4 regions of the Bradyrhizobium sp. JR4.3 genome follow, and region 3 is predicted to be linked to each of the others. Evidence: predicted binding sites of a transcription regulator. Region 3 holds the regulator's gene; each other region holds the start of a gene.
The links. Region 3 encodes PhoB, which activates phosphate uptake and scavenging genes when phosphate is short. Its sites were predicted from a motif close to TGTCATNNANCTGTCAT; they were not measured.
Positions count from the first base shown of each region.

Region 1: a site for PhoB is predicted at 3,262-3,278, ahead of ABIB91_RS37655 (alpha-D-ribose 1-methylphosphonate 5-triphosphate diphosphatase). Genes of this name have one in related genera too.
Region 2: a site for PhoB is predicted at 1,365-1,381, ahead of ABIB91_RS19195 (Orn/Lys/Arg family decarboxylase). Genes of this name have one in related genera too.
Region 4: a site for PhoB is predicted at 1,397-1,413, ahead of ABIB91_RS24420 (RNA degradosome polyphosphate kinase). Genes of this name have one in related genera too.

Region 1 covers NZ_JBEPQF010000046.1:40,243-45,093, forward strand. Annotated here, with positions in the region: gene ABIB91_RS37645 (ABC transporter ATP-binding protein) at 77-1,255, opposite strand; gene ABIB91_RS37650 (extracellular solute-binding protein) at 1,716-2,987, opposite strand; gene ABIB91_RS37655 (alpha-D-ribose 1-methylphosphonate 5-triphosphate diphosphatase) at 3,344-4,513, shown strand; gene phnG (phosphonate C-P lyase system protein PhnG) at 4,529-4,851, shown strand, end outside.
Region 2 covers NZ_JBEPQF010000011.1:85,320-90,170, reverse strand. Annotated here, with positions in the region: gene ABIB91_RS19200 (xanthine dehydrogenase family protein molybdopterin-binding subunit) at 1-1,322, shown strand, start outside; gene ABIB91_RS19195 (Orn/Lys/Arg family decarboxylase) at 1,426-3,783, shown strand; partial or broken gene ABIB91_RS19190 (GNAT family N-acetyltransferase) at 3,790-4,366, shown strand; gene ABIB91_RS19185 (hypothetical protein) at 4,371-4,583, opposite strand; gene ABIB91_RS19180 (flagellar basal body rod protein FlgC) at 4,777-4,851, opposite strand, start outside.
Region 3 covers NZ_JBEPQF010000008.1:228,944-233,794, reverse strand. Annotated here, with positions in the region: gene pstC (phosphate ABC transporter permease subunit PstC) at 1-605, shown strand, start outside; gene pstA (phosphate ABC transporter permease PstA) at 610-1,455, shown strand; gene pstB (phosphate ABC transporter ATP-binding protein PstB) at 1,452-2,276, shown strand; gene phoU (phosphate signaling complex protein PhoU) at 2,287-3,003, shown strand; gene phoB (phosphate regulon transcriptional regulator PhoB) at 3,027-3,734, shown strand; gene ABIB91_RS16035 (GcrA family cell cycle regulator) at 3,963-4,475, opposite strand.
Region 4 covers NZ_JBEPQF010000016.1:126,286-131,136, reverse strand. Annotated here, with positions in the region: gene ABIB91_RS24430 (CDP-alcohol phosphatidyltransferase family protein) at 22-564, shown strand; gene ABIB91_RS24425 (P-loop NTPase family protein) at 681-1,358, shown strand; gene ABIB91_RS24420 (RNA degradosome polyphosphate kinase) at 1,487-3,679, shown strand; gene ppx (exopolyphosphatase) at 3,695-4,851, shown strand, end outside.

The sequences.
Region 1 (4,851 bases), on a different contig from region 3:
GCAAGGCGCTGCCGACGCAAAGGCACCTGAGCGGCGCGCTCTGGCGCGTCCGCGGACTGAGTGCGACCGAGCGCATTCACAGGGCGAACTGCCGGATCGGGATGAGCTTCGGTGTCTCCCCCGACCCGCTGGACCGAAGCCTCTTGCCGTCCTGGCCAAAGACCAGGATGCGGTCGGGATTTACCGACAAATGCAGCGTTTGGCCGAGCGCGATCTGGGGCGCCCGCTCGGCGGCCAGCCGGGCGATAAGCGGATGATCGAGGCCGGCGAGGTCGAGATGGACGAATAGATCGGAACCCATGTGCTCGATGAGCCGGACCGCCCCGGTCAGGGTATTGACGCCGACGCACTCGGAAAGGTGGAAGGCTTCCGAACGGATGCCAAGGGCGAGCGCCGTACCAGGCGGCGCATCGGAGAGGATCTTGAAGCTGGTGCCGAAGGCATCGACCAGGCCCCGCTCGCGCACAATCGCGTCGAGAAGGTTGATCTTGGGGCTTCCGACGAATTCGGCCACGCGGCGGTCGTCGGGGTCGGCATAGATATCTTGGGGTGGAGCGACCTGGATCAACTCGCCATCGAGCATCACTGCGACTCGATCAGATAGCGTCATCGCCTCGGCCTGGTCGTGGGTGACGTAGACGAAGGTGACGCCCAGACGACGATGGAGGTCCTTGATCTCGGCGCGCATCTGGACCCGGAGCTTGGCATCCAGATTACTGAGCGGCTCATCCATTAGAAAGACGGCAGGGTGGCGGACCATCGCGCGGCCCACGGCGACGCGCTGGCGTTGTCCGCCGGAGAGCTGGCCGGGCTTTCGGGAAAGCAGATGGCCGATGCCCAGCGCCTTTGCGGTGCGGGCAACTTCTGCGTCGATTTCGGCCGAGACTTGCCGGGCGCCCGGCATGAATCTTCCCAGGATCGGCAGCCTTTGCCAGAACTTCAATCGCCGCATGCGAAGCGGCAGGGCCATGTTGGCGGCTACGGTCATATGGGGATAAAGCGCGTAGGACTGGAACACCATGGCGACATCACGGAGCTTCGGCCGCAAGCCATCAACTAGCCCCTCTCCGATCCTCACGGAGCCGCTGTCCTGCACTTCCAGCCCCGCCAAAATCCTGAGGAGCGTCGACTTACCGCACCCCGAGGGCCCCAACAGCGTCAGGAACTCTCCATGGTCGATCGCAAGCGAAATACCCCGAAGGACCGGCGTTGGGCCAAAGGATTTGGTGATGTGATGAAGGTGGATGTCACTCATGGCCCACTTTCTGTCCAGACCGGCCCTCATCGTGCCGGCATCTTGCTAAGGCATTCTGGCGATCGCTACCCGGTCTTGATGAAACTGCACTGACAGAATAGGTACGACCGCGCCATTCATACCCATCCTGGCGGTCGCTTAGCACGTCCAGGCTCAGTCAACGAGCCGCCATACCGTATTCAACTGCACTTGGGCAATGCGATGCCAAGATGACATAGGTGCACGATTATGCACCCATCTCCGTGATAGCACCTTGCAATCGAGACAGCAGACTGGAAATTCTGCCAACCCTGAATGACAGTCAGCTAGCTGGTCGGCAGCTCGCGAGAATGAATTCCTCTCGTCACCGTCGAGCGCAGGAGAATTTGCTCTGATGAAGATTTTGGGAAACAGCGACGAGCTTCCGAAGAATGATTGATCGCTCTCCGCACCCGTAATGGCGCCGAACCAAACAGAAACTTCAACGCTTCGGCAAGAGCTTTTGGACATCGCGGACCATGTCGACGAGCGCGCCGTCCGGTGTCTGTTTCAGCGTCACGACACTTTGCAGGTGATCTCGAATGACGGCGGTGATGCGGGGCCCGTTGTCGCCGGGATAGACATTCACGCTCTTTATCCGGGCGAGCCCGGCAAGGCCAGCGAGGGCGTTCGGTTTCGATTTGTAATAGTCGCTAAGGTATTTCGGGTCCCTGACCGCAATCGAGTTGACCGGCGTCAATCCGGTCTTCGATACCATCAGCGTTTGCGCCTCCGCGCCGAGAGCGAATTTCAGGTATTCCCACGCCGCTCGCTGTTTCGCTGGATCGCGAGTCATGATCGCCAGTCCGCTGCCACCCGAGGGCATCCTGCCGCCGGCAGCCGAGTGCGGGAACGGACCGGTGCGGATGTCGCGCGTAGATCCAAGGTTGGCGGTCAATTGTTCCAGGCGCGAACTGGAGGCGACATAAATGCCGATTTTGCCCGAGGCAAAGGCTTGGCGCGCCTGTTCGGTGGTCATGTCGACCATGCCAGTCTCACCGAAGCGGCGCATCAACTGCAAGGCGGCCTGCCCGGCAGCGCCGTCGAAGGCGATCTTTCCGTCGGGTGTGAACACGTCGCCACCATGGCTATATACCAGCGCGTGGAACGACCAATTGTAACTGTCGGGATAATACTCAAAGAAGATCGGAACAAGTGTAGGGATCGACGTGCGGATGTTGTCGGCGAGCGACAGGATATCGTCCCAAGAAAGATCCAAGTTTGAGAGATTCAAACGCACTTTACGAATGACGTCCATGTTGTAGTAAACAACGCTCGTCGATACTGATTCCGGAAGGGCGGTCGTCTTGCCTTTCCATTGCGTCGCGGCGAGCGCCTCTGGCCTCACACCGACCGCGGCCCATAGCGGGTCAGCGGCAAGAAAGCTGTCGAGTGGTACGAGCAGTCCTCGCTCAGCAAGGACCGGCATATCCGGATAGCAAAGCGAGGCAACGACGTCTGGCAGATCCCCGGTGACCGCCGCCCTCAATAGTTGCTGCAACAGGGCCGGACAGTCGGCGGCGTTGGCTTCCGTGACGATTCGTATGTCGGGGTTCTGTTGCATGAACCGCTCGACAATCGGCTGGCGGAAGAGGCCGTCGCGGGCCGGAAAGGCATAGCCCACCCTCAGTGTGACCGGATCGGCATGGGCTGCGGTCACCCCGATAAAGGCGGCAGCGATGGCTAGTATTACTGAAAACATCATTTTCATCATGACAACCTGCCTTGAAGCGGAGACGGTTCATGCCGGAGCCGAATAGGCGTGCCCGGAACGGCAATGTGCTCGACATGCTCCGACTAAGCGGGCCAGATGAAGCTGAATTGACAGAATAGGAATCACATCGCCACTTGTACCTTCGGAAAGAACCATCCGGGACCTTACTGCTCATTCACGTTGGCGACGAAACCGAAGTGGCCTGGTCGAACGTTTTTTGGGACAGCGCCTTTCGATTGAGGACATTGTACAATTCCATCAAAGTCACACGATTTGTCATCGCGCTGTCTCTCACTGCGCCTTTGACTGCTGATAGAACTCAAGCGGGTTTAAAAGCAAGAAAGAGGCGTCCTCTGATGGGTCAATCGATCGGTACGCTAAGTCAAGTTCCACAAACTATTCATCAATCCCGCGAGGTTGTCCTGACCAACGCCAAGATCGTGACCCGGTCGACCTGTTTCAAAGGAACGGTCCAGATCGTTGACGGCGCGATAGCTGATATTTCGACAGCCAATACCACTGCGTGGGGCGCCCTCGACTTTGAAGGCGATCATCTGCTGCCCGGTTTGATTGACGTCCATACCGACCACCTCGAAAAGCAGATTCTCCCGCGCGCCGGCATGACTTGGGACCCCTTGGGGGCGGCGATTGCTCATGACGTTCAGGTCTGCGCGGCTGGGACGACCACTGTGTTCGATTCCGTGATCGTTGGAGCGGTGGGCAACCCGGAGCGACGGCGCCTGCTGCCTCTGATGCTCAAGGGGCTTGGGGAGGCGCGCCGTCACGGCCTGCTTAGGGCTGACCACGCGCTTCACCTGCGCTGCGACGCCCGCGAGCACGACCTCATTGAACTTTTCCTTGAATATGCCGACCAGCCCGAACTTCGATTCGTGACCATCATGGATGACGGGCCGCGGCGGGACCCGGAGCGCTTCCGCCATCTAGAACGTCGCAAAAATACGCCGGCGGCGGAGATCGAGGCAGCGATTGCCGCCGTCGCGACCACAGAGGACTGCACGGAAGAAAATCGGCGTCGCCTCGTCGCACACTGTCGCGCGCGCGGTGTACCTTTCGCTAGCCACGATGACACCACTCTTGCCCATATCACGGAAGCGGTCGGATACGGTCTCGTCATTTCCGAATTTCCAATTACTCTGGAGGCGGCGAAAGCCGCCCGCACCGCGGGCATGACGATCATCGTTGGGGGACCGAACCTCGTCGCCGGCCGGTCACATATTGGGAACGTCTCGGTGCGGGAGCTCGCGCAGGACGGCCTCATTGACATCATCTGCTCAGATTACATCCCTGCCAGCATTCTGCGCGGCATTTGGTACTTAGCGAGCCAATCCGGGGGGCTAACGCTTCCTGAGGCCGTTGCACTTGGAAGCAAGCAACCAGCGGAAACCTTCGGCCTTCTCGATCGCGGCGAGATCGCTGTGGGCAAGCGCGCCGACCTCATCCGCGTAGCCGACCGAGCCGGTCCTGTCGTCCGAGGGGTCTGGACGGCCGGACGTCAAGCGCTGTGAGTTGATCCGAGACAAATGAATATCTCAGTGACGCACCATCAATATAGCCGCCAAAACTGGATGACGTTGCTTGCCAAAGCACCGATTGCAGAACTGGACCGTCACTGGGCGGCGGTCGCTCGGCCAAAATTCCAGTGGATACGGCGTCCCGAATGTGGTGCAGCGATGCTGCGGGGGGCCGTCGGGCGCACCGGCACTGTGTTCAATATCGGCGAGGCGACTGTGACGCGCTGTACGCTCCAGATCGAGACTGGCGAGATTGGCATTGGCTACGTGCTCGGCCGCAACAAGCGCCACGCGGCACTCGCCGCCGTGTTCGATGGACTGATGCAGCGCGA
Region 2 (4,851 bases), on a different contig from region 3:
CAGTCACGCACGAGGCCATTGCCGTCACCTCGCGCTACGAGGATTTTGCGCGCAACGATACCGGCTGGGCCGAACAGCTCTACAAGAGTCCGAACAGCCGCTTCGCGCACAAGCTGGTTCACCTTGACGTCTCCACGCCTTGCGATATGCGCGCACCGGGCGCGGCGTCGGGCGTCTGCGCGCTCGAATGCGCCATGGACGAGCTCGCCGTCGCGCTCAAGCTCGACCCGGTCGAACTGCGGCTGAAGTGCTACTCGGATCGCGACCAGAGCGAAAACCTGCCCTACACCAGCAAGCAGTTGCGCGAATGCTACGCGCGCGGCGCGGACGCCTTCGGCTGGAGCAGACGCAATCCTGTGCCGCGCTCGATGCGCGACGGCAAGGAGCTGGTCGGCTGGGGCATGGCGACGGGTGTGTGGGAAGCACTGCAGATGCCGGTCGCCGTCCGTATCGCGCTGACGTCGAACGGACATGCCGAGGTGTCATGTGCCGCATCGGACATCGGCACCGGCACCTACACCATTGTCGCTCAGGTCGCAGCCGACGCACTCGGCCTGCCAATCGAGAACATCAGCGTCAGGCTCGCAGATTCCAGTCTGCCGCAGGCGCCTGTCGAGGGCGGCTCCTGGATGGCCGCCTCGAGCGCACATGCGGTGCTCGCAGCCGCCGAGGAAGTGCGCAAGGAGCTGTTAGCTCTGGCCGGGAAGATGCCAGGCTCGCCGGTCGCCGGCGCCGAGCTTGTCGATACGGTGCTGACCGACGGCAGCATTGCCAGCGCCAGCGACAACAGCCGCGCAGTCTCGATCGCCGACGCGATGCGCCATGGCGGTGTCGAACGTATCGAGAAGGAAAAGCTCAACCAGTTCGGTGAGGACAAGAAACACGCGCGCAACACCCATTCGGCCGTCTTCGCCGAGGTCAAGGTGGACGAAGAGCTAAACGTCATTCGCGTGACGCGGGTCGTGAGCGCCGTTGCGGCCGGGCGGATTCTGAACACCAAGACCGGCCGCAGCCAGATCATGGGCGGCGTGGTCTGGGGGATCGGGATGGCGCTCCATGAGGAGACGGTGATGGATCATCGCTTCGGTCGGATCATGAACGCGAACATCGCCGAGTACCACATTCCCGTGAATGCGGATGTTCACGACATCGACGTGATCTTCGTCGACGAGCCGGACGCGCACATCAACGGGCTCGGCATCAAGGGCATTGGCGAGATTGGCATCGTCGGCGTCCCGGCGGCGATCGCAAACGCCGTCTATCACGCCACCGGCAAACGCATCCGCCGCTTCCCGATCACATTGGACAAGCTGCTGGACTGAGCCGATGGTCATCCGACCCGGCCCGCTCGGGATCGCGCTCCCTGTCATCCAGCTGTCATCAAATGTGTCGAGACCTGTCGGTCTCGCACATTCGGGACATGACATGGACTATTTCAAGCGCTTCAACTTCCTGTTCGCCGCACCTGTGTTCGACGCCGACGACCTCGAAGGTGTCCGCTTCAACCAGATCATCGAGGAGATCCAGCGTTCCGGCTTCGAGGTCGTTCGCGCCCGCAAGCTGGAGGACGCGGAGATGGCGGTGCAGACCGATGCCGCGATCGGCTGCATGGTGGTGGACTGGGGCAAGAAGGGCCTAGAGGGCAAGACCTCGGCGCTGATCAATTTGATGCGGCGGCGCGGCCTCGATTTCCCGATCATCCTCCTGATCCGGCGCAAGCGGTTCGAGGATCTGCCGGTCGAGGTGCTCGACTTCATCGACGGTTATGTCTTCCTGTCCGAGGAGACACCGACCTTCATCGCCAAGAACCTGATCAGCCGTCTGAAGCAATATGCGGAGACGCTGAAGACGCCCTTCTTCGGCGCGCTGGTCGATTATGCCGAAGAGGGCAACCAGCTCTGGACCTGTCCAGGCCACAATGGCGGCGTGTTCTACAACCGCAGTCCGATCGGGCGGGTGTTCGTCGAACATCTCGGCGAGTCCGTGTTCCGCGACGACCTCGACAATTCCGTGCTCGACCTCGGCGACCTCCTCACCCACGAAGGTCCCGCGCTAAGGGCGCAGAAGGAAGCCGCCCAGATTTTTGGCGCGGAAAAGACCTATTTCGTGCTCAACGGAACCTCGACATCGAACAAGATCGCGCTCGGCGCTCTCGTCACCGACGGCGATCTCGTGCTGTTCGACCGCAACAATCACAAAGCCGCTCATCATGGCGCGCTGATGATCAATGGCGGCGTTCCGGTCTACGTGCCGACCATCCGCAACGCCTGGGGCCTGATTGGCCCGATGCGCTGGGACATGCTCGACGAGAAAACCTTGCGCGAGACGATCCGCAATCATCCCTTGGTGACGGACAAGGACGCCTGGCGCAAGGAGCGGCCGTTCCGCGTCGCCGTGGTCGAGCAGTGCACCTATGACGGCACCATTCACAGCGCCGAGATGATCTTGAAGCGCATCGGCCATCTCTGCGAGTACATCCTGTTCGACGAGGCTTGGGCCGGCTTCATGAAATTCCACCCGCTCTATGCCGGCCGCTTCGCCATGGGGCTGACCAACCTTCCCCCCGAGGCTCCCGGCATCATCGCGACGCAGTCGACCCACAAGCAGCTCGCGAGCTTCTCGCAGGCATCCCAGATCCACATCAAGGATCGTCACATCCGCGGCCAGAAACGGCGCGTCGAGCACCGCCGCTTCAACGAAAGTTTCATGCAGCACGCTTCCACGTCGCCATTCTACCCGCTGTTCGCCTCGCTCGACGTCGGCGCACAGATGATGAAGGGCCGCTCCGGCGAAGTGTTGTGGGACGACACGATCCGGCTCGGCATCGAGTTGCGCAAGAAAATCCGCGCGATGCGCCGGGAGTTCGAGGAGAAGGAGCAGACTCCGGACCGCCGCTGGTTCTTCGAACCCTTCGTCCCCGACCGCGTCGCAATTCCCGACGTCAGCCGCGCCGGCGCCGCCCACAACGTCGCCTGGGAAACACTCTCCACCGACGAACTCGCCACCAACCCTGCGCTGTGGCAGCTCTCCCCCGACAGCGCCTGGCATGGCTTCCCTGGCCTCAGCGAGGGCTTTGCCATGACCGATCCGAACAAGCTGACGCTGCTCACGCCCGGCTTCGATCGCATCACCGGCGCCTATGTCGAGCACGGCATCCCCGCGCCGGTCGTCGCGCAATATCTGCGCGAGAACCGCATCGTCCCCGAGAAGAACGACCTCAACTCCCTGCTCTTCCTGCTCACTCCGGGCGTCGAAGCAAGCAAGGCGGGCACGCTGATCTCCGGTCTCGTCGCATTCAAGCGGCTGCACGACGACAATGCGCTGCTGGCCGACGCCATCCCGGAGTTCTGCCAGCGACGGCAGGCGCGCTATGCCGGCGTGCGGCTGCGCGATCTCTGCGGCGATATGCACCGTTTCTTCCGTGCCGCCGACGTCAGCGCACTCCAGGCCCGGCAGTTCATGCCCGAGCACATGCCTGACATCGCGATGTCGCCCCGCGATGCCGCGCGCTACCTGTTCCGCAACGATGTCGACTATCTGCCGATCGAGGCGATCACGGGCCGCATCGCCACCACGCCCTTCGTGGTCTATCCGCCCGGCATCGCAACCATCGTGCCCGGCGAGCGGCTGACGGAACGGGCCAAGCCCATGCTGGATTATCTCAAGATGTTCGAGACCTGCTTCAACACGTTCCCGGGCTTCGATGTGGAAATCCAGGGCGTCTACAAGGAGATCGATGCGCAGGGGCGCATCGGGCTCTATACTTACGTCGTTGCCGGGTAGGTGCCGATGAACGAAACTGCGATTGCGCGCCCGGATGACGGGCCAGTCGTGGTCCGGCCCTCACGCGAGAGCGACGTCGATGCGATGCTGGCGATCTACCGCCATCACGTCCGCAACGGCGTGCCGCGCGATGTCGAGGGAACCGGTGCGCCCGAGCCGGACGATCTGCGCGATCGGCGCAAGAACCTGAAGCAGACCCGCCTGCCGCATCTGGTCGCGACCTTTCGTGGTGAAGTCGTGGGATATGCCTATGCGGTACTGTTCCGCAAGCGTCCAGCTTATCGCTACGCCGCCAAGCATTCGATATGTGCACCACGACCATCTCGGCCGCGGAGTCGGACGGCTATTGCTGCAGGAGTTGATCGACGCGTGTGCGGCGGCCGGCTTCCGCCAGATGATCGGCTATATCGATGCCGACAATGCCCCCTCGCTGGCGCTGCACGAGAAGTTCGGTTTCGCGCGCGCCGGCCTGCTCTGCGGTGTCGCCTATCGCAACGGTCACTGGTCCGACACCGTCATGGTACAGCGCTCGCTCGGTGCCGGCGTCACCGCGCCGCCGCCCGTCACGGCGCCCGGCCGCTAGGCCCTCACGACGGAAAGTCAGCCGGTCTGACCTGGATGCGGTCGGCATGCAAGGACCAGTGGTGCAGTGCCTGGTCCTCGCAAAACCTCGCCTTCGCCCGCTCTCTGGCTTCGTTCTCGTCGGAAGCGTCGATCTCGAGCGTGCCCTGGCACACCTCGATCTGCCGGCCGTACTGGCCGAGCACGTCCTTCATGAACCTGACCACATAAGTTGACATGGGACCTCCTGCCTGCCCCGGCGGCGCTCACTCTAATCCCATTTAGCCGGATTGCGGGAGGGAGATTTTGATGCGGATCAAGGTCGGGGCGCGGTTCCCGCCCGCCGACAGTCGTCGGCTCAATCCGTCAACCACCCCCGCCCTGCCTAGGGGCCTGCGGAAGGCGCGCGCGACACGAGCGCCCGCGCCGACATCACGTCGTGATGTCGAGTAGCGACTCTGTCGTTTCTGAATAGGCCTGAATGACCTTCGCATTGGCAATGAAGCT
Region 3 (4,851 bases):
TCGAGCTGCTCGCCGGCATCCCCTCGATCATCTACGGCATGTGGGGCTTCTTCGTGTTGGGTCCGTTCCTCGCCAACACGTTCCAGCCCTTCATGATCAAGATCTTCGACGGCGTGCCCGTGCTGGGCGCGATCTTCGCAGGTCCCCCGTCCTATCTCAGCCTGTTCAATGCCGCGCTGATCCTCGCCATCATGGTGCTGCCCTTCATCACCTCGATCTCGGTCGACGTGTTCAAGACCGTGCCTCCGGTCCTGAAGGAAGCCGCCTACGGCGTTGGCTGCACCACCTGGGAAGTCGTCCGCAGCGTGGTGATCCCCTACACCCGCGTCGGCGTCATCGGCGGCGTCATGCTGGCGCTCGGCCGAGCGCTCGGCGAGACCATGGCGGTGACCTTCATCATCGGCAACTCGTTCCGGATCTCGTCGTCGATCTTCGCGCCGGGCACCACGATCTCGGCGGCGATCGCATCCGAGTTCGCCGAGAGCGACGGCCTGCACCAGTCCGGCCTGATCCTGCTCGGTCTCCTGCTGTTCGTGCTGACCTTCTTCGTGCTTGCAGCGGCGCGGCTGATGCTGATGCGGCTGGAAAAGAAGGCGGGGAACTAGCGCCATGAATCCGATCTATTCACGCCGCCGCCGCAAGGACATCGTCGTTCGCGGGCTCTGCATCGCCGCAACGGCCTTCGGCGTCACCTGGCTCGCGCTGATCCTGATCACGCTGCTCTACAACGGACTGGCGGGACTCAACGTCCAGCTGTTCACCGAGAACACGCCGCCACCCGGATCGAATGAGGGCGGTCTGCTCAACGCCATCGTCGGCTCGCTGATCATGACCGTGATTGGCGTCGGCATCGGCGCGCCGCTCGGCATGTTCGCCGGGACTTATCTCGCCGAATACGGCCGCAATGACCGGCTGACCTCGGTGATCCGCTTCATCAACGACATCCTGCTCTCGGCGCCCTCGATCATCATCGGCCTGTTCATCTATGGCGCGGTGGTCGTGCCGATGCGCGGCTTCTCGGCGATCGCAGGCTCGCTCGCGCTCGCGGTCATCGTGATCCCGGTGGTGCTGCGCACGACCGAGGACATGCTGCTGCTGGTGCCGAACGCGTTGCGCGAGGCGGCCTCGGCGCTCGGCCTGCCGCGTTCGCTGGTGATCAAGCGGATCGCTTATCGCGCCGCGCGCTCCGGCCTTATCACCGGCGTGCTGCTCGCGACCGCTCGCGTCGCCGGTGAAACCGCGCCGCTGCTGTTCACCGCGCTGTCGAACCAGTTCTTCAGCCTCGGCCTGAACAAGACGATGGCGAACCTGCCGGTCACCATCAACAACTTCGTGCAGAGCCCCTATGCCTACTGGAAACAGCTGGCCTGGAGCGGGGCGCTGCTCATCACCCTGACCGTTCTTGCCCTTAATATTGGCGCGCGCATCCTTGGCGCCGAGAGGACCGCAAAATGAGTGATCTTTCAGTATCGTCGATGAGCGCGGCCGGTGGGCTGCCCCACGCGCCAGTGCTGCCGGAGGCGCCCCCGAAGGTGACCGTGCGCAACCTGAACTTCTATTACGGCGAGCACCACGCGCTGAAGAACATCAACCTGACGCTCGGCGCCAATCGCGTCACGGCGTTCATCGGTCCGTCGGGCTGCGGCAAGTCGACCCTGCTGCGCATCTTCAACCGGATGTACGACCTCTATCCCGGCCAGCGCGCCACCGGTCAGCTGATGCTCGACCAGACCAACATCCTCGACGGCAAGCTGGACCTCAATTTGCTGCGCGCCCGCGTCGGCATGGTGTTCCAGAAGCCGACGCCGTTCCCGATGACGATCTACGAGAACATCGCGTTCGGCATCCGCCTGTATGAGAAGATCTCGAAGTCCGAAATGGACGGCCGCGTCGAGAAGGCGCTGCGCGGCGGCGCGCTGTGGAACGAGGTCAAGGACAAGCTCAACGCCTCCGGCCTGTCGCTCTCCGGCGGCCAGCAGCAGCGCCTCTGCATCGCCCGCACCGTCGCGGTGCGGCCCGAGGTGATCCTGTTCGACGAACCCTGTTCGGCGCTCGACCCGATCTCGACCGCCAAGGTCGAGGAGCTGATCCAGGAGCTGTCCGAGGATTACACGATCGCGATCGTCACCCACAACATGCAGCAGGCGGCGCGCGTCTCCGACAAGACCGCCTTCATGTATCTCGGCGAGCTGATCGAGTTCGACGACACCAGCAAGATCTTCACGTCGCCGACCGACCGGCGCACGCAGGATTACATCACCGGCCGGTTCGGCTAGGAGACGCGACATGGCTTCCGAACATACCGCAAAGGCTTTCGACACCGACCTCCAGGAACTCACCCGCCTGGTCGCCGAGATGGGCGGCATCGCCGAGCGCATGATCGTCGAGTCCGTCGACGCGCTGATCCGCCGCGACGTCCCGCTCGGCCAGCGCGTCGTCGCCATCGACACCGAGCTCGACGCGCTGCAGAAGCGCATCGAGGAGCGTGCGGTGCTCACCATCGCCCGCCGCCAGCCGATGGCGGTCGATCTGCGCGAGATCGTCGGCGCCATGCGCGTCGCGACCGATCTCGAGCGCATCGGCGACCTCGCCAAGAACATGGGCAAGCGCGTCGCGGCGCTGGAGACGGACTTCCATCCGCTCAAGCTGTTCCGCGGCCTCGAGCACATGACCGACCTCGTGCAGCAGCAGGTCAAGTCGGTGCTGGACGCCTATGCCGCGCATGATTTGCCGGCGGCGATGGCGGTGTGGAAGGGCGACGAGGAAGTCGACGCCATCTGCACCTCGTTGTTCCGCGAGCTCCTCACCTACATGATGGAGGATCCGCGCAACATCTCGTTCTGTATTCACCTGATGTTCTGCGCCAAGAACATCGAGCGGATCGGCGACCACGCCACCAACATCGCCGAGACCGTGTTCTACATGATCGAGGGCCAGGCGATCACCGACAAGCGGCCGAAGGGCGACATGACGACCTTCGCCAACACGGTACCGAACACCTGAAGACTTAAGGGAGCGACGACCCGATGGGCGCACGCATTATGGTGGTTGAGGACGAGGAAGCCCTGACCGAGCTTCTCCGCTACAACCTCGAAGGCGACGGCTATGACGTCGAGACGGTGATGCGCGGCGACGACGCCGACACCCGCCTCAAGGAGCACATCCCCGATCTGATCGTGCTCGACTGGATGCTGCCGGGCCTGTCAGGCATCGAACTGTGCCGCCGGCTTCGCACCCGTCCCGAGACCAAGCAGCTCCCGATCATCATGCTCACCGCGCGCGGCGAGGAGAGCGAGCGGGTGCGGGGTCTTGCGACCGGCGCCGACGATTACATCGTCAAGCCGTTCTCGGTGCCGGAGCTGCTGGCACGCGTGAAGGGCCTGCTGCGGCGTGCAAGCCCGGAGCGGCTCGCCACCGTGCTTGCCTTTGGCGACATCGAGCTCGACCGTGACAAGCGCCGCGTGGCGCGATCGGGCCGGCCGATCGATCTCGGTCCGACCGAATATCGCCTGTTGGAGTTCTTCCTGGAGCATCCGGGCCGGGTGTTCTCGCGCGAGCAGCTGCTCGACAGCGTCTGGGGCCGCGACATCTATATCGACGAGCGCACCGTCGACGTGCATATCGGCCGTCTGCGCAAGCTGCTCAATCTCGGCCGCGAACAGGACCCGATCCGCACCGTCCGCGGCGCCGGCTACGCGCTGGATGATCGGTTTGCCAAGGCGGAGCAGGTGTAGGGTTGCAGGCTCGTTTGTTGGCGAGCTGTCCCTGCATTCTCCGATGTCGTCCCGGACAAGCGAGCGAAGCGAGCGCTGATCCGGGACCCATAACCACAGGGAGTGGTTTGGCGAAGACTCAGAGTTACCCCTTTCGCACGACTACTGCGTGCTCGGAGTATGGGTCCTGGCTTTCGCCAGGACGACACTGAAATTATTGAACTGTCTTTGCGCGACGACTTGCCGTGATTACCGCGGACCCGGCTTCACCGGTGCGCGGCGCCGATCCGACGCCGGCTGGTACGCAACACGCGAGTGCTGGGCACAATAGGGCAGGCCGGACAGCGCCCGTCCACCGCAGAAGAAGAAGTCCGGGCTCGAGGGATCGCCGACCGGCCAGTGGCAGGTCGCCTCGTTCAATTCGAGCAGCGACAGCCGCTGGCTCATCGGCACCACGTTGTCGTAGGTGACCGGATCCGGCTCAGCCTCGACCTCGAAGGCCTGCGCCAGCGCGGTGTTGCCGCGCGAGATCGGGCGGCTCACCCGCATCATGTGCTGCGCGGGGCGCGCCTTGCGCGGCCGGGGCGCTGCCGATGATGGGCTCTTGGCGCGGCCCGAAAGACCGAGCCTGTGCACTTTGCCGATCACGGCATTGCGGGTCACATTGCCGAGCTCCGCCGCGATCTGGCTGGCCGAAAGTCCGGCCTCCCAGAGCTTTTTCAGCTGCTCGACGCGATCATCGGACCAGGTCAAAACCGTCATTGCACCCTTTCCCTCGCTGCGCGCCAGCCATCCTGGGGCCTCGCAGCGAATGCCTAAGCCTTCAAAAACCCGTGCCGCCAGAATCCCTTAAGGCTCGCCGGGCGCGTCTTGAACGCCCGAACGTTTACGCCGGTACATAAGGACTTAAAGATCAGAACCACTGCACGAGATGTCGTATCTGACAATCCAAACGCTACAATATGGCGTGACTCCCGCGCAAGAGTCCGCCGACTCGCTTCCACATGTTCCGTGGCTAAATCCCGCAAAATCGGCACCGCAAGACTACGGATTCAGCGTTTCGCGAGGCTTTCCGGGCGGCATTGACACCCGATTCACCAGGCCTAAGATAGTCGCACGTGCCGCCCTCAAGAGGCGG
Region 4 (4,851 bases), on a different contig from region 3:
CCGGGTGCCGGGAAGCGCCGTGTGAGTATACCGAACATCATTACTTTGGGCCGCATCATGCTGGTCCCGATCATCGTCTGGGCCATCGTGTCGAGCCAAATGGAGGTGGCGTTCGCCGTCTTCCTGATCGCCGGTATCAGCGACGCGGTCGACGGCTTCCTTGCCAAGCGCTTCAACATGACGAGCGAGCTCGGCGCCTTGCTCGACCCGCTCGCCGACAAGGCGCTGCTGGTCTCGATCTACATGGCCTTGGGCATCTGGGGCGCGATTCCGCGCTGGATCGTCATCCTGGTGGTCTCGCGCGACATCATGATCGTCGCCGCCGTGATCATATCGTGGCTGTTCGACCGCCCTGTGGAGATGAAGCCCTCGAAGGTATCCAAGCTCAACACTGTGGCCCAGGTGGCGTTCGCAGCGCTGGTGCTGGCCGCCCTCGCCTTCGGCTTCAAAGCCGGTCCTTATGATATAATCCTGATGGGCCTCGTCACGATCTTCACGCTCTCCTCCGTGTCGCTCTATCTCGTCGAATGGTTGCGGCACATGAGCACGATCGAGGCCAAGTAGCAGCACGATCGAGGCCAAATGAGTTGGGAAGCGGCCCCGCAAAGGCCAACTCCCGTTCGATTAAGTCGCATCTCTTCAAACCAAGCCGGCATATGCCGGCACGGAGCAAAGCAAGCGTGCCAGGCCGCGTTCATCCCCGACAATTGGCGTTTTCGCTTCCGCATGCGGAGAGCCTGAGCCGGGACAATTTCCTCGAAGGCCCCGTCAACGCCGCCGGTCTTGCCCTCATCGACGCCTGGCCGGAATGGCCGAACCGGATCATGTGGCTGGCCGGCCCGGAAGGAAGCGGCAAGAGCCATCTCGCCGCGATCTGGGCCGAGGCCTCAGGCGCCCGCTCGACCACGGCCAATGGGCTGACCGCCGAAGCCGTCCCGGCTGCGCTCGCCACCGGCGCGCTGGTGGTCGAGGATCCCAAGGCGAGGGAATTCGATGAGCGCGCCCTGTTCCATCTGATGAATCTGGCCCGCGAGGACGGCGCCTACGTCCTCTTCACCGGACGCGAGGCGCCCGCCTCTCTCGAGATCGAGCTCGCCGACCTGCGCTCGCGGCTCCGCGCTGTCCCCGTTATCTCGCTGCTGCCGCCTGACGACCAGCTCTTCCGCGGCCTGATCGTCAAATTCTGCGCCGACCGCCAGCTCGCCATGGACGAGAGCGTGGTCAGCTACCTCGCCACTCGCCTGGAGCGGTCCTCGGCCGCCGCCCGACGGGCTGTGGACCTGCTGGACAGCGAGGCCCTGCGCCTCGGCCGCCCCGTCACCCGGGCCCTGGCGGCCGAGCTGCTCCGGGATGTCTGACCAAGGCGGCTTGACGCGGCCGGGCCGCGGAACATCAATGTCATCGAAACGTCATCGCTCTAACACATGCTCCCGCGGGTTTTGCGCGTAAGTCGCAAATTGGGGCGAACTGGATGGATCGACTTCTGATGGATTCTGCGCAAGCTGTTGAAGTTAAAGAGAAAACCCCGGAAGCCGAAGGCCCGCCGGCGATCGCATCGAGCCCCGAGCGGTTCATCAATCGCGAGCTCTCCTGGCTGCACTTCAACCGCCGCGTCCTGGAGGAATCGGTCAATCCCAGCCACCCCATGCTGGAGCGGGTGCGATTCCTGTCGATTTCAGCGAATAACCTCGACGAGTTCTTCATGGTCCGCGTTGCCGGCATCAAGGCCCAGGTGCGCGAAGGCATTGCCGAGCGCAGCCCCGACGGTCTGACCCCGTCCGAGCAGCTCGCACTGATCAACCGGACCGTCTCGCAGCTTGCCTCCGACCAGCAGGCAATCTGGCGCGACCTGCGCGGCACGCTCGCCGACGAGGGCATCGTGCTGGTCGAGGGCAAGGAAGTCACCAAAGCGGAACGAACCTGGGTCGAGGACTACTTCCTCAGCAACGTGTTCCCGCTGCTGACACCGCTCGCGATCGACCCGGCCCACCCCTTCCCGTTCATTCCGAGCCTCGGCTTCACCATCGCGCTCCAGCTCACGCGCGCCGCCGACGGCAAGCAGATGAACGCGCTGATCCGCATGCCCGGCAAGATCGACCGCTTCATCCGCCTGCCGGCCGAGGGCAAGGTCGTCCGGCTGATCTCGCTGGAGCAGGCCACCGCGCTATTCATCAACCGCCTGTTCCCCGGCTACAATCTTCACGGCCAGGGCGCCTTCCGTGTCATCCGCGACTCCGAACTCGAAATCGAGGAAGAGGCCGAGGATCTCGTCCGCTTGTTCGAGACCGCGCTGAAGCGCCGCCGCCGCGGCTCGGTGATCCGGCTCGAGATCGATGCCAAGATGCCGGAGCAGCTGCGCAGCTTCGTACAGCACGCGCTGTCGACCGCCGACGACGAGGTGTTTTTGGTCGATGGCGTGCTCGCCATGAACGAGCTCTCGCAGCTCACCCGCCTCGACCGGCCCGATCTGGAATTCACCCCTTACGTGCCCCGCCATCCCGAGCGCGTGCGCGAGCAAGGCGGCGACATCTTCGCTGCGATCCGGCAGAAGGATCTCGTCGTTCATCACCCCTATGAATCCTTCGACGTCGTGGTGCAGTTTCTCCAGCAGGCGACGCGCGACCCCGACGTCGTCGCCATCAAGCAGACACTCTACCGCACCTCGAGCAACTCGCCGATCGTGCGCGCGCTCGTGGAAGCTGCAGAAGCCGGCAAATCCGTCACCGCGCTGATCGAGCTGAAGGCCCGCTTCGACGAGGAGGCCAACATCCGCTGGGCGCGCGACCTCGAACGCGCCGGCGTGCAGGTCGTCTACGGCTTCCTCGAACTGAAGACCCACGCGAAATTGTCGATGGTGGTGCGCCGTGAAGGCGGCAGCCTCACGACTTACGTCCACACCGGCACCGGCAATTATCATCCGGTGACCGCGCGCATCTACACCGACCTCTCCTACTTCACCTCGGACCCGACCATCGGCCGCGATGCCGCCCGCGTGTTCAACTTCATCACCGGCTATGCCGCGCCGAGCGATCTTGAAAAGATGGCGGTCTCGCCGCTGACCTTGCGCAAGCGCATCATCGAGCACATCCAGGGCGAGACCGCGCATGCGCGCCACGGCCGGCCCGGTGCGGTCTGGATGAAGATGAACGCGCTGGTCGACCCCGACATTATCGACGCGCTCTACGAGGCCTCACAGGCCGGCGTGCAGGTCGAGCTTGTGGTGCGCGGTATCTGCTGCCTGCGGCCCGGTATTCCCGGCCTGTCGGAGAACATCCGCGTCAAGTCGATCATCGGACGATTCCTCGAACACGGCCGAATTTACTGCTTCGGCATGGGCCAGGGCCTGCCGAGCGCGAAAGCGGCTGTGTATATCTCCTCGGCCGACATGATGCCGCGCAATCTCGACCGCCGCGTCGAGGTGCTGTGTCCGCTGCAAAATCCCACGGTGCATCAGCAGGTTCTCGAACAGATCATGGTCGCCAATCTCAAGGACAATGAACAGAGCTGGCAATTGTTGCCGGACGGGTCCTCAACGCGTATGAAGACCGCGAAGGGCGAGGAGCCTTTCAACGTCCACAACTACTTCATGACCAATCCGAGTCTGTCTGGCCGTGGTAAGTCGCTCAAGGAATCCTCGCCGCGCCGCCTCACGCGCCGTAATGAACGTCATCAATCCTGATCCGGGATCGTCGACGTGAAGCGGCCGCGCAAGCGCGGCTCGAGCGTCGCGGTCATCGACATCGGCTCCAACTCGGTCCGTCTCGTCGTCTACGAGGGACTGACGCGGAGCCTCATTCCCATCTTCAACGAGAAGACGCTGTGCGGGCTTGGGCGCGAGGTGCAGAGCACGGGCCTGCTTGCGCCCGACGCCGTCGACAAGGCGCTGACCTCGCTCAAGCGCTTCCGTGCGCTGTGCCGGGTGATGCAGGTCGGACGGGTGTTTGCGATTGCGACCGCCGCCTGCCGCGACGCCTCCAACGGCCCCGACTTCATCGCCAAAGCCGAGCGCATCTGCGCGGTGAAGATCGAGATCCTGTCGGGCCCGCGCGAGGCGCGGCTGTCGGCGCTTGGCGTGATCTCCGGCATCCATCATCCCGACGGTATCGTCGGTGACCTCGGCGGCGGTTCGCTCGAACTGATCGACGTGCGCAAAAACACCGTGCGCAGCGGCGTGACGCTGCCGCTCGGCGGGCTCGCGCTGCAGGACCTCGCACATAAATCCCTGAAACGCGCCGACCGCATCGTGCGCGAAGCGCTCGACGGGGTGCCGCAGCTCAAGGCCGGGAGCGGCCGCAGCTTCTACGCCGTCGGCGGTACCTGGCGCGCGCTGGCGCGCATCCACATCATCCAGAGCGGCTACCCGCTCCAGGTGATGCACGGCTATTCGATTTCGGCTGCCGAGGCGCTCGATTTTTCCCGACGTCTCCGCCGGCTTGCGGCCGCCGGCATGCTTGCAGACATCGAGATCGTCGCCGACGCCCGGCGCCCGCTCCTCACCTATGCGGCACTGGTGCTCGAGCACATCATCCGGGTGGCGAAGCCGAAGACCATCGTGTTCTCGACCTTCGGCGTGCGCGAGGGCCTGCTGCACGAGAAGCTGCCGGAGTCCGAACGCAACAAGGACGGACTGATCTGCGCGGCCGAGGAGCTGAACCAGCTGCTGTCTCGTTCGGCAAAGCACGCGCGCGAGTTGATCGCCTGGACCGACCGCCTCGCGCGCGTGGTGAAGCTGCGCGAGACCGAGGAGGACCGCCGTCTGCGCCACGCCGCGTGCCTGTTGTCCGACATCGGCTGGCGCGTGCATCCCGACCATCGCGGCGAGCAGACGCTGAGCCTCGTCGTCAACGGCAA